Regions from separate parts of the Brevibacterium sp. VCM10 genome, predicted to be linked through region 1. Evidence: predicted binding sites of a transcription regulator. Region 1 holds the regulator's gene; each other region holds the start of a gene.
The links. Region 1 encodes HspR, which represses chaperone genes until heat shock. Its sites were predicted from a motif close to AAGTTGAGTCNNNNNGACTCAACTT; they were not measured.
Positions count from the first base shown of each region.

Region 2: clpB (ATP-dependent chaperone ClpB) is a predicted target of HspR. The motif match lies at 2,082-2,106, and genes of this name have one in related genera.
Region 3: AD89_RS0111005 (ATP-dependent Clp protease ATP-binding subunit) is a predicted target of HspR. The motif match lies at 2,729-2,753, and genes of this name have one in related genera.

Region 1 is NZ_JAJB01000080.1:9,786-14,722, forward strand. It holds gene dnaK (molecular chaperone DnaK) at 1-799, shown strand, start outside; gene AD89_RS0116965 (nucleotide exchange factor GrpE) at 799-1,467, shown strand; gene AD89_RS0116970 (DnaJ C-terminal domain-containing protein) at 1,646-2,662, shown strand; gene AD89_RS0116975 (heat shock protein transcriptional repressor HspR) at 2,677-3,117, shown strand; gene AD89_RS0116980 (DUF1206 domain-containing protein) at 3,267-4,142, shown strand; gene AD89_RS19480 (lipoprotein 17-related variable surface protein) at 4,260-4,937, opposite strand, start outside.
Region 2 is NZ_JAJB01000035.1:93,451-98,387, forward strand. It holds gene AD89_RS0111510 (enoyl-CoA hydratase) at 1-276, opposite strand, end outside; gene AD89_RS0111515 (Na+/H+ antiporter) at 385-1,962, shown strand; gene clpB (ATP-dependent chaperone ClpB) at 2,168-4,774, shown strand.
Region 3 is NZ_JAJB01000034.1:36,947-41,883, reverse strand. It holds gene AD89_RS0111010 (YidC/Oxa1 family membrane protein insertase) at 1-59, shown strand, start outside; gene AD89_RS0111005 (ATP-dependent Clp protease ATP-binding subunit) at 161-2,710, opposite strand; gene AD89_RS0111000 (DUF3152 domain-containing protein) at 2,827-3,618, opposite strand; gene AD89_RS0110995 (VOC family protein) at 3,724-4,392, opposite strand; gene AD89_RS0110990 (VOC family protein) at 4,380-4,937, opposite strand, start outside.

The DNA of each region.
Region 1 (4,937 bases):
GCAGGCCGGTGTCCTCGTGGGTGAGCGCAAGGACGTCCTGCTCATCGACGTCACCCCGCTCTCGCTCGGACTCGAGACCAAGGGCGGTGTGATGACCAAGCTCATCGAGCGCAACACCCCGATCCCGACCAAGCGTTCGGAGACCTTCACCACCGCTGAGGACAACCAGCCCTCCGTGTCGATCCAGGTCTTCCAGGGTGAGCGTGAGTTCACTCGCGACAACAAGAACCTCGGCACCTTCGAGCTGACCGGCATCGCTCCGGCTCCGCGCGGTGTGCCGCAGATCGAGGTCGCCTTCGACATCGACGCCAACGGCATCGTCCACGTGTCGGCCACCGACAAGGGCACCGGCACCGAACAGTCGATGACGATCACCGGCGGTTCCGCACTGCCGAAGGAAGACATCGACCGCATGGTCCGCGAGGCCGAGGAGCACGCAGAAGAGGACAAGAAGCGCCGTGAGGCCGCCGACGTCCGCAACAACGCGGAGAACCTCGCCTACCAGACCGAGAAGCTGCTGACCGACAACGCGGACAAGCTGCCCGAGGAGCTCAAGACCGAGATGCAGGGCGATGTCGACGCCGTCAAGGAAGCCCTCAAGGGTGAAGACGACGACGCCGTGAAGTCCGCCTACGACAAGCTTGTGGAGAACCAGCAGAAGATCGGCGAAGCCATCTACAGCCAGCAGGGCGGTGCCGAAGGCGCCGAAGCTGCCGGTGAGGGTACCGCCGATGCAGGCGCAGACGACGATGTCGTCGACGCCGAAGTCGTCGACGAAGAGGATGAGGAGAAGAAGTAATGACTGCCGAGGGCAACGACAAGTCGTCCGAGGAGCCAGGCTTCACCTTCAGCGACAAGCGCCGGGTCGATCCGAACACCGGTGAGGTCCGTCCCGAGGCCGACGCCCAGTCGGCCTCGGCCGGGGCCGGCGAGGAGCCGACCGCGGATCCGAATGCCGAACAGGCAGCCGATGCCAGCGACCTCGGTGTGGACATCCCCGCCGACGCCTCGGGGCTTGAGGACATCGAGCCGGAGGCCGAGCCCGAACCGGGTTCGGACGCGGCGGGCTACCTGGCCGACCTCAAGCGCATCAACGCCGAATATGCGGCCTACCGGATGCGGGCCGACCGCGAACGTGAGCGTGCGGCCCTCGGCGGCACGATCAAGGCCGTCGAGGCCCTGATCCCCGTGCTCGACGAGGTCAAGCTCGCTCGCGAGAACGGCGATGTCAGCGGGCCTTTCGAGACCCACGTGAACAAGCTCGTCGAATCGCTGAACAAGATCGGCGTCGAACAGTACGGAGAGGTCGGCGACGAGTTCGACCCGAACATCCACGAAGCGCTCATGCAGCAGCCGTCGGATGAGGTCGAGAATCCGACGCTCTTCCTGGTCATGCAGCCGGGCTACCGAATCGGGGAGCGCATCATCCGCGCCGCCCGTGTCGGTGTCCAGCAGCCGGAGGACTGAACGACGACGATCGCCGAGGCGGCCGTCCGCCCCGTACGCCGGTTCACCGACGTACGGGGGCAGGCAACCGCCTCGGCGGCGGTCCGGATCTTCGGGGCAGTGCCCCGGGGCTGCGGATTGTGAGAGGACAAGTGAATACCGTGATGACAGGATTGATTGGAAGGAAAGGAGGTGCCAGGTGAATACCGGACCTCAGAATGATTGGTTCGACAAGGACTTCTACAAAACCCTCGGCGTCTCCAAGGATGCTTCCGATACCGAGATCAAGAAGGCTTATCGCAAGCTCGCGCGCAAGTACCACCCGGACGCCAATCCCGGGGATGAGAACGCCGAGGAGAAATTCAAGGAGATCGGCCAGGCCCACCAGGTGCTCTCCGACAAGGAATCCCGGGCTCAGTACGATCAGGTCCGCGCCATGGGCGGCGGCGCGCGGTTCAGCGCCGGTTCCGGTGGGCCCGGCGGGGCCGCCGGCGGCGGATTCGACGACGTGTTCTCCGACCTCTTCGGAGGCGGCGGACGGACCCGGACCCGCACGACCTACGGCGGTGGGGGAGACGTTCCCCCGGACCTGGCGGATCTGCTCGGCGGGTTCGGTGGAGGTTTCGGCGGTGGCGGCGGATACGGCGGCTACCAGCCTCCGGTCAAGGGCGGCGACATCAAGTCGAGCACGACGCTGTCGTTCACCGAAGCCATCGACGGCGCCTCGGTGAAGCTGAACATGCCCGGCGGTAAGCCGCTGACCGTGCGCACCCCGATCGGGGTCAAGGACGGACAGAAGATCCGCCTGGCCGGCAAGGGCAAGACCAGCCCCAACGGCGGCGAGCCCGGTGACGTCATCCTCACCGTGCACGTGAGCCCGCACCCGGTTTTCACCCGCGATGGTGACAACCTGCGGATGGATCTGCCGATCAGCTTCGACGAGGCGGCCCTCGGCGCTGAGGTCAAGGTGCCGACCCTGGGCGGAATGCCCGTCAAGGTCAAGGTCGCACCGGGGACACCCTCGGGACGGACCCTGCGCGTGCGGGGCAAAGGTGTGAAGACGAAGAAGGGCTCCGGCGATCTGCTGGCGACAGTCCAGATCGTGGTGCCGAAGAATCTGTCCAAGGAAGCCAAACAAGCGGTCGAGTCCTTCAAGGCCGCCACCGAAGGTGAGGACCCACGCGCCGGCTTGCTGGACAAAGCCAAGGCCAGCTGAGGTGGTGAATCACAATGCACATTTCATCGAGTGCGGCGGTGTATGTCATCTCGGTGGCCGCGGATCTGGCGGGCATGCACCCGCAGACGCTGCGGCAGTATGACCGACTGGGTCTCGTCTCTCCGGAACGCACTGCGGGCCGGGGTCGGCGTTATTCCGGGAAAGACATCGCCAAGTTGCGACTGATCCAGCAGCTGTCGCAGGACGAGGGAGTCAACCTCGTCGGGATCAAGAAGATCATCGACCTGCAGAATCAGGTCGACGCGCTCAAGAACCGCAATGAGGAGCTCGAGGACGAGGTTCGGGCACGCCGGTCGGCGCAGGAACGCGATGCACGTGTCTTTGCGGCCGGCACTGTGGGCGGAGACGTCGTCTCGATCTCGAGGGGACGTCGCCCGCAGGGGCGTCCCGAACCTGGGGCGCTGGTGCTGTACAACCGGTACCGGCGCGGCTGAGTCGGCAGTCGCCGGTCAGAGTCAGAGTGATCGGATCTGAGGCGGAGTGCGAACCGAACTTTCGGTGCGCACTCCGCCTTTTCGCGTTGTTCGACGAATCCAGTTCATTGCGGCGCAGAAAAGTACACGTGTTGTGCGACACTGACTCTGTGGACGAGAAAGAGAAGGTTCGACAGGTCGCCGACAGCGCTGATTCGGCGGCTCAGGAAGCCGCAGACAGCCGCTGGTTCGAGCGGATGGCCCGAGCGGGATTCATCGCCAATGGATTGGTCCACGCCATCCTCGGCGCGACCGCTGTGACGATCGGGCTGGGGCAGGGCGGCGGCGAAGCCGACCAGACAGGAGCTGTCGGTCAGATCGCTGCGCAGCCCTTCGGCATGGTGCTCATCATCGTCTGCTTCCTCGGCTGTGCGTTGATGGCATTGTGGTGCCTGGTCAACGCGTTCTTCGGCTCAGCATCGCTGCGTGGCGCTGGTACTCGGGATCCGCAGGAGAAGCAGGGGAGGAAACAGTGGACCGACTTCTTCACGACGGTCGGTTCTGCCATCGCCTATGTAGTCGTGGCGGCCACCTTCTCCCAATTCGTCTTCGGCGGAGGAGCGGATTCGGGTAAGTCGAGTTCACAGGCCTCGACGACGGTGGCGAAGGCGCCGGGTGGACTTTATATCCTCATGGCCGTCGGCGCCGTGATTGCGATCATCGGCATCGTATTCTGTGTCAACGGTCTGCGGCGGAAGTGGAAAGACGAGCTGCGTCGGCCGCGCAGCGCGTTCACTCGCTTCCTCGTCGGCTTCACAGGCATCGTCGGGTATCTGGGCAAGGGCGCGACGCTGCTGTCGGTGGGCATCCTCATCGTGGTGTCCGCGGCGACCGGTGATCCGGAGGAGTTCACCGGAATCGACGGTGCGCTCAAGGGCATGCGCGATCAGCCGTTCGGGCCGTATCTGCTGTTGGCTGTGGGTCTCGGCCTGGTCCTCTACGGAGTCTTCCTCGCCCTGCGCTCGAGGTACGACCGCATGGAATGAGCTGTCTTCTGACCGGCATCGCTGAGACGACGAAGGGCGCGAACCCGATCGGGTTCGCGCCCTTCGTCGTCTCACGCCCAGCTCAATCGAGCCCGGGCGAGCTCAGGTCGCTCGCTATCAGATCTCAGCGGGATCCTGGGCGACCTTCTTGCGGCGCATGGTCATGGCAACTGCGACTCCACCGATGAGGAGGAGGCCGGCGCCGCCGACGAGACCGGTCAGCTCGGTACCGGTGCGAGGCAGGTCCCCGCCGTTGCCGGCATCTCCGTTGTCGCCATCGTCGTTGCCGTCTTCATCGCCGTCGCCGCCACCGGCGTTCGGGTCGTCCTCGACCGAGAAGTCACCGGTCAGTTCGTCATCGCCGCAGGTGACGGTGACGTCGTAATCGCCGATGTAGGCCGAGGCGTTGGAGGCGCTGGTGCCGTAGACGTTGACGTTGGCCTTGCCTTCGTCGTCAGCCTGGACGGTCTTGTCGAAAGCGGTGACGCTCGACTCGCCCTTCGGGTTGACGAGGAAGCGGACGTCTTCACCGGGCTCGCAGTTCTCGACGGCAAGGGTGACGCCCTTGTCTTCCTTGACGAAGTCAGCAGGAGTGATCGACTCGGGGGAGACGGTCAGCTTGGCTTCTTCAGCAGGAGTGGAGGGGGCTTCGGTCTCGTCTTCGGTGATGGTGAAGTCCTGAGCCGGGGAGTTGGTCTCGGACTCCTGGTCGACACCCCAGACCGAGTAGTCGCCGGCTGGGAGTTCGCCGTCGCCCTCGAACTTCAGGGTTGCGGAGACCTTTCCTTCGTCGTC
Region 2 (4,937 bases), on a different contig from region 1:
GATCAGCTGCATCAGCCGTGCACAGGCATCGAACGTGACCTGCTGGGTCTCCAGATCCGCCCCGCGGATCTCGGTGAGGTCATGACCGGAGCTGAACACATGGCCGGCGGTCGACAAGATGACTGCGCGCACATCGGTGCGGTCGGCCACCTCGGTGAGGGTGTCGATGAGGGATTCCATCACGTGAAGCGACAGCGCGTTGCGCGTGGATGGCCGATTGATCGTCACGGACGCGACCCCGTCGTCGAGCAGCGCGAATACAATTGATTCCGACATAGCCTCATTCTGCCAAAGGTCGCCGGGCCCGGCGCGGAATCTGCGCCGACGATTTCCGCCCGCCTCCGGACACATCTGCTGCGGTGGGAGCGATTCGGAGGGACTGGCATGACCACACTGCTGATGATCATCGGATTCGGTGCCGCCACCTCGGTGGTGGTCGGTCTGGGGCAGAAGCTCAAGCTTCCGTGGCCGGCGCTCATGGTCCTCATCGGCATCGCCGGCGCGTTCATCCCCACTTTCGCCGAGGTGGCCATCGATCCGGAGCTCGTCCTCCCTCTCTTCCTGCCGCCCCTGCTTTTCGCCGCCGCACAGAAGACGTCGTGGGCGCTGTTCGCGATCCGGTGGCGCACGATCCTCGGCATGTCCGTGGCCTTGGTCGGGGTGACCGTGGCCGCCGTCGCCGGGTCCGCGGTCTTCCTCATCCCCGGAATCACGATCGCCGCGGCCATCGCGCTCGGCGCCATGCTCGCCCCACCCGACCCGGTCGCTGTCGAAGCCGTGGCCAGCACCGTGTCGATCCCCCGCCGCATCATGTCGACCCTGCAGAGCGAGGGCCTGTTCAACGATGCCGCCTCCCTGGTCATCTTCCAGACCGCGATGGCCGCGGTATTGGCCGGCACCGAGGTGGACTACGCAGATCTGGCCGTGTCGTTCGTCGTCTCCGCCGTCGTGGCGATCCTCGTCGGCTTGGTGCTGTCCTTCGCCGCCTGGTGGGTGATGGAGAAGATCGATCACACGATCGCTCGGTCCTCCCTGATGCTCGTCCTGCCCTTCGGCGTCTACCTCGTCGCCGAGCACTTCCACGCCAGCGGGGTCATCGCCGTCGTCGTCGCAGCCCTCGAGGTGCGGCGCCGCGATGTCGCGGGCAACTCGGCGGAGCGGGTGACGCAGAATTCGACGTGGCAGGTCCTCGAGATGCTCATCACGGGAATCGCCTTCGGACTCATCGGCCTCGACCTGCGCCTCATCGTCGAATCCGAGCATGCCGACCTCGGGCGAGCGCTGCTCGTCGGCGGCTTCATCGCCGTCGTGGTCGTCGCCGTCCGCTTCGTGTGGCTGCTGCTGGGCACACTCATCGAACGCAAGAGACGCGAGGAGGATCCCGACGCCGCACCCTTGAGCGTCCGCGATGCCACACTGATGACCTGGGGCGGGATGCGCGGCCTGGCCACAGTCGCCCTCGCCCTGTCGATCCCGGCCACGACGGCCTCCGGCGCCGCGTTCCCCGGCCGGTCCTATGTCGTCGTCGCGGCGGCGGTGGTTCTGCTGGTCACTCTGGTGCTGGCGGGCCTGAGCTTTCCGACAGTCGTCGCTGTCCTCGGCATCGACGACGAAGCGGAGAAGGAACATCAGGCGACCAGGGACATTGCACTGCGCGCCTACAAGGCAGCGATGCGCGAGATCAAGAACGATGACAGCCTGCCCGACGACATCATCGAACCACTGCGTGCGAGGTTCAAGGTCCTGCACGATCAGCTCAGCGGAACCACCGATGACCAGGCGAGTTCGGAGCAGGCGATGGCGTTCAAGGAACACCGGGAGCAGATGTTGGCCGTGCAGAAGAAGGCCATGCAGTCCGCCCGCGCCGAGGTGCTCAAAGCTCGTCGTGAGCGCGGCACCGATCCGGAGGTCGCGGACAAGGTGCTCCACCGCTTCGACCTGCAGTCCGTCATCACCCGGTAGGACCGGGCCGGTCCCGGTTGGTTTTCCGGGCCGGTCCCGGCCCGTTTCTGGGCCGGCCCCTGACCGGTGGCGCCACGCATCCGGGCGGGCCGCCTCGGCGAATTTCCTCTCGATTTTCAAAGTTGAGCGGAATAGACTCAACTTTGTCGATGTTGTTCTTTTCGAGAGCTGAAATCAGCACAGAATTCAAGAAGGAGATGCGCAGATGGACGCACAGATGACAACCAAATCCCGGGAGGCGCTGCAGACTGCGGTCAACGACGTCGTCGCCCGGCACAACAACCAGATCGAACCGGCCCACCTCGTGGCCGCGCTGCTCAAGCAGCCCGACTCCCTGGCCTCGGCCCTGCTGACGAAGGTCGGCGCCGACCCACAGTCGGTGCTCACCGCGATTGAAGCAGCGATCGGCAGGTTCCCCACGGTCAGCGGATCTTCGGTCAGCCAGCCGGGCCTGTCCCGCGCCGGACTCGAGATGATGAACCTCGCGCAGGAGGAGATGACCTCCCTGGGCGATCAGTTCGTTTCGACCGAGCACCTGCTGCTCGCAGCGGCGGCCGGAGATGACGGCGCCGGCGAAACGCTGCGCGCGAATGGGGCGAACCGGGACGCACTGCTTGCGGCCCTGCCCGAACTGCGCGGAGGCAAGAAGGTCACTTCGGAGAACCCCGAGGAGACCTTGCAGTCGCTGGAGAAGTTCGGCGTCGACCTCACCGCCACCGCCCGCGAAGGCAAGCTCGACCCGGTGATCGGCCGCGACAAGGAAGTGCGCCGCGTCGTCCAGGTGCTCTCGCGCAGGACGAAGAACAACCCCGTCCTCATCGGTGATCCCGGCGTCGGCAAGACCGCCGTCGTCGAGGGCCTGGCCCAGCGGATCGTGGCCGGAGACGTGCCCGAATCGCTGCGGGACAAGACGCTCATCAGCCTCGACCTGTCCGCCATGGTCGCCGGTGCGAAGTACCGCGGCGAGTTCGAGGAGCGGCTCAAGGCCGTGCTCGAGGAGATCAAGAACTCCGACGGGCAGATCATCACCTTCATCGACGAGCTCCACACGATCGTCGGAGCCGGCGCCGGCGGGGACTCCTCGATGGACGCGGGCAATATGCTCAAGCCGATGCTCGCCCGCGGCGAGCTGCGGATGATCGGCGCCACGACCCTGGACGAGTACCGCGAGAACATCGAAAAGGACCCTGCCCTTGAGCGCAGGTTCCAGCAGGTGTTCGTCGGAGAGCCCAGCGTCGAGGACACGATCGCGATCCTCCGCGGGCTCAAGGAACGCTACGAGGCGCACCACAAGGTCTCGATCAATGACGGCGCGCTGGTGGCCGCGGCGACGATGTCGGACCGGTACATCACCGGCAGGCAGCTGCCGGACAAGGCCATCGACCTCGTCGACGAGGCGGCCTCCCGCCTGCGGATGGAGATCGACTCGGCTCCGGTCGAGATCGATGAGCTCCGCCGCGCCGTGGACCGCCTGAAGATGGAGGAAATGGCCCTGTCGAAGGAGACCGATTCCGCATCGGCCGAGCGCCTGACCGCCCTGCGCGCCGACCTCGCTGACAAAGAGGAGGAGTTGCGTTCGCTCGAAGCGACGTGGGAGTCCCAGCGTGCCGGCCTCAACCGGGTCGGTGAGCTGAAGACGAAGCTCGACGAACTGCGTTCGGCCGCCGAGAAGGCTCAGCGCGACACGGACCTCGAGACCGCATCCCGCCTGCTCTACGGGGAGATCCCCGCCGTGCAGAAGGAGATCGCCGAAGCCGAAGCAGCAGAGGCTCAGGCCGACGCCGGTCAGACCTCGGATCCGATGGTCTCGGACAAGGTCTCGAGCAGCGATATCGCCGAGGTGGTCTCCTCCTGGACGGGCATTCCCGCAGGACGCCTCGTCCAAGGTGAGGTCGAGAAGCTGCTCGAAGCCGAGAACATCCTCGGTGAGCGCCTCATCGGTCAGAAGAACGCTGTCGCCGCGGTCTCCGACGCCATCCGCCGTTCGCGTGCGGGTGTCGCCGACCCCGACCGTCCGACCGGTTCGTTCCTGTTCCTCGGGCCCACCGGTGTGGGTAAGACGGAGCTCGCGAAGTCGCTGGCGGACTTCCTCTTCGACGATGAGAAGGCCCTGATCAGGATCGATATGAGCGAATACGGTGAGAAGCACACCGTGTCCCGCCTCGTCGGTGCCCCTCCGGGCTACGTCGGATACGACGAGGGCGGCCAGCTCACCGAAGCGGTCCGCCGTCGTCCGTACTCCGTCGTCCTGCTCGACGAGGTGGAGAAGGCGCACCCGTCCGTCTTCGACATCCTGCTGCAGGTCCTCGATGACGGCCGCCTCACCGATGGTCAGGGCCGAACGGTCGATTTCAGGAACACCATCCTGATCCTGACTTCGAACCTCGGTTCGCAGTTCCTCGTCAACACGAACCTGTCGACCGAGGAGCAGAGGTCCAAGGTGCTTGATGTCGTGCATTCGACGTTCAAGCCCGAGTTCCTCAACCGTCTCGACGACATCGTGCTCTTCGACGCACTCAGCCAGAGCGAGCTCGCGTCGATCGTCGATCTGCAGATCGCGCACATGTCGCGCAGGCTCTCCGACCGTCGGGTCTCGCTCGAGGTCACTCAGGGCGCCGAGGACTGGTTGGCCCTCGAAGGCTACGATCCGGCGTTCGGTGCCCGGCCGCTGCGCAGGCTGGTCCAGCGCGAAATCGGCGACAAACTGGCCCGCGCGCTGCTGGCCGGCGACATCGTCGACGGGGACACCGTGGTCGTCGACCTGCCCGAGGATCCCGAGGCCACCGGCCTGGAGCTGCGCCCCAAGCGCTGAGGCTCCCGGCCGCGCGGGTTCAGCCCAGTCTGAGTTGGAAAGCACATGTTTGAACATGGGCTATTCAACTCAGACTGGGCTGTTCCGCCTACCGATGCCGGCCGAACGCGGGAACTGCGAATGTCTGCGCCGACAGGAGGAGTGGCTGACAGTCGTTGCGGCG
Region 3 (4,937 bases), on a different contig from region 1:
ACAAGCTCCTCGGAGCGAACGACCCGCAGCCCGAACAGTCCTCTGCCACCCGCGGCTGAACCGGGACGCGACGCTGCCCGCAGCAACGACAGAGCCCGGGACGAAAGAACGGAATCCTTCGTCCCGGGCTCATGCGGGGACCGCCTCGGCGATCGAGGGATCAGGCCATGATCGGCTCCGGGCGAGCACCGGCCACGACCCTGAGGTCGCCGCCAACGACCGTGGCACGCACGGTGCCGCCCTCGTCGACCGCCTCGGTGACGAGGAGATCGGCGATGCGGTCGTCGAGTTCGCGCTGGATCACGCGACGCAGCGGACGGGCACCGAACTCGGGTTCGTATCCTTCATCGGCCAGCCAGTCGAGAGCCTCTGCCGAGACGTCGAGGGCGATGCCCTGGGCCTCGAGACGCTGCTTCGACGCGGCCAGCTGCTGATCGACGATGGAGCGCAGCTGCTCGCGGTCGAGGCGGGCGAACATCACGGTGTCGTCGATGCGGTTGATGAACTCCGGCCGCATGAATTCCTTGAGCCGGCCCATGACCTTGGCCTTGAGGTCTCTCTCTGCGTCCTGCGCAGCACCGGAGGCGAAGCCCAGCGGAGTGCCGGACATGAACTCGGAACCGAGGTTCGAGGTCATGATGATCACGGTGTTGCGGAAGTCGACCGTGCGGCCCTGACCGTCGGTGAGACGTCCGTCGTCGAGGACCTGCAGCAGCAGGTTGAACGCATCCGGGTGGGCCTTCTCGACCTCGTCGAGGAGGATGACCGAATACGGGCGACGGCGGACCTTCTCCGTCAGCTGACCGGCTTCGTCGTAGCCGACGTAGCCGGGAGGGGCACCGACGAGCCGGGACACAGTGTGGCGTTCGCCGAACTCGCTCATGTCGAAGCGGATCATGGCCGACTCATCGTCGAACAGGGTCTGCGCCAGAGCCTTCGCCAGCTCCGTCTTTCCGACGCCGGTGGGGCCGAGGAAGAGGAAGCTGCCGATGGGTCGGTTGGGATCGGCCATACCGGTCTGGCTGCGGCGGATGGCGCGCGACACTGCGGTCACGGCTTCGTCCTGTCCGACCACCCGGTCGTGGAGAACCTCTTCCATGTTCGCCAGACGCGCCTTCTGAGTCTGCGTCATCCGCTCCGCCGGGATTCCGGTGGCGCGGGAGACCACATGCGCGATCTCCTGCTCGCCGATGATCGCCTCTGCGGCAGCGGTCTTCACGGCCTCCGCGTCCGGGTTCTCGGCTGATTCGATCCGGGCGGCCACCTCGTTGATCTCATCGCGAACACGGCCTGCGCGCTCGTAGTCCTCGACCTCGATGGCGGACTTCTTCTCCGCTTCGAGCTCGGAGAGCTTGAGCTTGAGCGCGTCGATATCGACCGCGGGTCCGCGCCCCAGCGACATCCGGGCGCCGGCCTGGTCGATGAGGTCGATGGCCTTGTCCGGCAGGAACCGGTCGGTGATGTAGCGGTTCGACAGCTCCACGGCTGCGCGGACCGCCTCGGCGGTGTAGGTGACCTCGTGGAACTCCGCGTAGCGGTCTTTGAGTCCGTCGATGATCGTCACCGCGTCCTCGACACTCGGCTCGCCCACGGTCACCGGCTGGAAGCGGCGCTCCAGGGCGGAGTCCTTCTCGATGGTGCGGTATTCCTTGAGCGTGGTTGCGCCGATCATGTGCAGGTCGCCGCGGGCCAGGCGCGGTTTGAGGATGTTGCCGGCGTCCATCGAGTTCGCCTCGCCGTTGCCTCCGGCACCGACGAGGGTGTGGAGTTCGTCGACGAAGACGATCATGTCTCCGTCATCGGCGATCTCGTTCAGCGCTCCGGTCAGGCGCTCCTCGAAGTCACCGCGGTAGCGGGTGCCGGCGAGCATTCCGGGCATGTCGAGAGCGATGATGCGCTTGCCCTGCAGCTGCTTGGGAACTTCGCCCGAATGGATGGCCTGGGCGAGGCCTTCGGCGACCGCGGTCTTTCCGACGCCTGCCTCGCCGAGGAGGACCGGGTTGTTCTTCGTCCGGCGGGCGAGGATCTCGATCGTCTGTTCGATCTCCTCTGCTCGGCCGATGACGGGATCGAGCCTGCCCTCGGAGGCGAGTTCGGTGAGGTCGGTGCCGAACTTCTCCAGCACGGACTCCTGACCGTCCTCACCCTCGGCCTCCTGGCCCGGGTGCATGCCTGCGGCTTCGGCCGCCTCGGCGCCGGCCTGCAGTGCGGCCTGGGTGACTCCCGCCTGGGCGAGGATCCGGCCGGCGGGCATCTCCTGATTGAGCACGAAGGCGAAGAACATGTGCTCCGGATCGATGTAGGTCGATCCGAAGGCTCGCGCTACCTGGTAGGCATCGAGCAGGGCACGCTGGGCGGAGCCGGTCAGTGTGGGAGTGGAATCCGCCTCGGTGTCGGTTGCAGCCGGAAGCCGCTCTTCGATCGCATGGGCGATGGCCTCGGGGTCGGCGCCTGCCTGGCGCACGGCGGAGATTCCGGGTTCGGAGTCGACCATGGTGCGCAGAATGTGGAGTGCGTCGACCTCGGACTGGCCGTGTCGTCCTGCAAACTCCGCGGCCGCCTCGATGACCTCATGGCTGCGCTTGCTCAGCAGTCGGTTGATGTCGACGGAACGTCCTCGGCGGGCTCCGGTCTGTCCCTGGAGGAAACGAGCGAGGAACTCGTCGAACGAGTCTCCGCCCGAGCCTGCGGGTCCGAAGAATGTGGCCAAAGCTGACCTCCTCTTTCAAAGTTGAGCGTATACGACTCAATCAACAGAGGCGGGCGCGCGGTTATTCCCGAGTCGGCTGAGGTCGGTGTCACATGCGGTGACGGGCGGACGTGCGGTCAGCCCTTCGAGGGCCAACCGTTGGGCTCGCAGCCCTGCAGACCCTTCGTCTGCTGCTGCATGAGCGGTGCCGTCCTGCCCGGCCCGGGGCAGGACTCGTGGCCGTGGCCGAGGGCGTGACCGACCTCGTGATTGACGAGGTACTGCCGGTACTGGACGATGTCGTCGAACTCGTCCGTGGCAGAGACCCAGCGCTTGGCGTTGAGGATGACGTTGGGCCCGTTGCGGCACGAGAGTTTGCCCAAGGTCCGCAGCGGCAGACACATCTCGTCGACGGTGTCGGGGCTGGCGATGGAGATCATGACGTCCTGACCGTCATCAACGAGTTCGATGGAGACGTCGTCGATGCCCTGCCAGCCGCGTTCGTCCTGCAACGTCCTGATGATGAAGTCACCGGCCCCGTCGACGTCGATGGGCAGATTGTCCTCGACGCGCAGAGCGACCTTGAAGGTCCTTCCCTTGTCACGATTGGGTCCGGTCTCGTCTTTCGGCCGGTCCCATCGGCCGCTGCCGTGGGTGTCGATATCGTCTTCGCTCACCCCGGCGGCTCCCGCATCGTCAAGGCTCGCGGTCTCGGAAGGCGAAGGGGATGCCGTCGGCTCACCCGACTGCGTGGTCTCCCCCGTCGGGTCGGCGGAGGCGGCAGGAGTCTCGGCGGCCTTCGGAGTCGGTCGGGTCTCGTCGTCGGCGGCGGGCGCGCAGGCACTCAGTCCGATGAGCAGCGAGACCGCGGCAAGGGAGGTCAGGGTGCGGAGGCGTGGGCGGGAGACGGGGCGGGTTCGACTGAGCACGCCTGTGAGTCTATCCGGTGCCGATTCATCGAGAAACGGGCTGCGTGTCGAGAAACGGGTGTGCGCGCCCGTTTCTCGACACGCAGCCCGTTTCTCGGCGAGTGATCAGAACTCGAAGATGCCGCCGGGCCCGCGCAGCCTCGCATGCAGGCGACAACCCGACCCCTCGACCACAGTGGTGTCCCCGGCCCCGAGCACGTCGAGCACCTCCCGTGCAGCCTCAGGTTCTGGACTGTCCACACGGAAATCGAGCAGCTCGAGGGTGGGCAGGGCCGCCTCGGCGGGGTGGACGGATTCGCCCCAGTCGATGAGGAACGGCTGCGCACCCTCGCGCGGCAGCGGAGAACGCGTGGTCAGCCGCCACTCGAGACGGTCGCCTTCGGCAGTATCGCGGGCCATGTCCTGGACCTCGCCGAAGTCGATGCCCGCGGTGTTCGCGGCCGCGACCTTCGCGAGGAACGCCGGCGGGTGGATGGCCCAGGTCTGCAGGGTCGGCTCGGTGGCCAGATGTGCGTCGAGCGGAAGGGTGCCGTCAGCGGGCGGTTCCTGCTGCGGGTCGGGGCCGAGGATTTCGAGGTAGGTGCGCGCCGCCTCCGGCCAGCCCGCCGGGGCGAGCCCGAGGAGATGATTCGCGGTCCCCCGTCCCGGGTGCGAACCGCCGGGGACCGCGCGCAGACCGGTGGCCTCTTCGACGGCGGCGACCCCGGCCTCGAGGTCGGGCACCGTGATGATGAGGTGGTCGAGCTGCGCGGGGATGGTGTTCAGAGTGTCCATGATCCACCCGGACCTTTCAGATGAGCGTGTAGGCCCTCAGTCTCCCCCGCTTCGTCGCCCGGGGCAATGATGTCGAGTCCGATGCCGAAGAAGCCGAGGACCTCGCCGACCGCATCCGGTTCCCCACTCGAAGCCCAGAGCCGCTCAAGCCGGACCGAGGGTATCTCCTGGCTCGCCGGATGCTCGGAGTCCTTCCAATCGATGAGGAACGGCTGGATCCCCGACCACGGCAGCGGAGTGTGCCTGGTCAGCCGCCAATCGAGGACGGTGCCGTCCGGCTTGCGTCGGGTCATGTCATGAACCTCGCCGAGGTGGACGCGCGGTTCCCGTGACCGCGCAGCAGCCGTGACGAGTCCGTCGAAATCATCTGGTCGGATCGCCCACCTCTGCACCGTCGGTGAGGTGATCCCGGCCAGCCGAGTGGCTGCCGATGCTGGGTCCTGCTCGGGGTCGGGGCCGAGGATCTCGAGGTATGTGAGCGGGTTCGCACCACGTGGACGCGCGAGTCCGAGGGACTCGGTGAGGTCATCGCCGAGCTCGAGCCC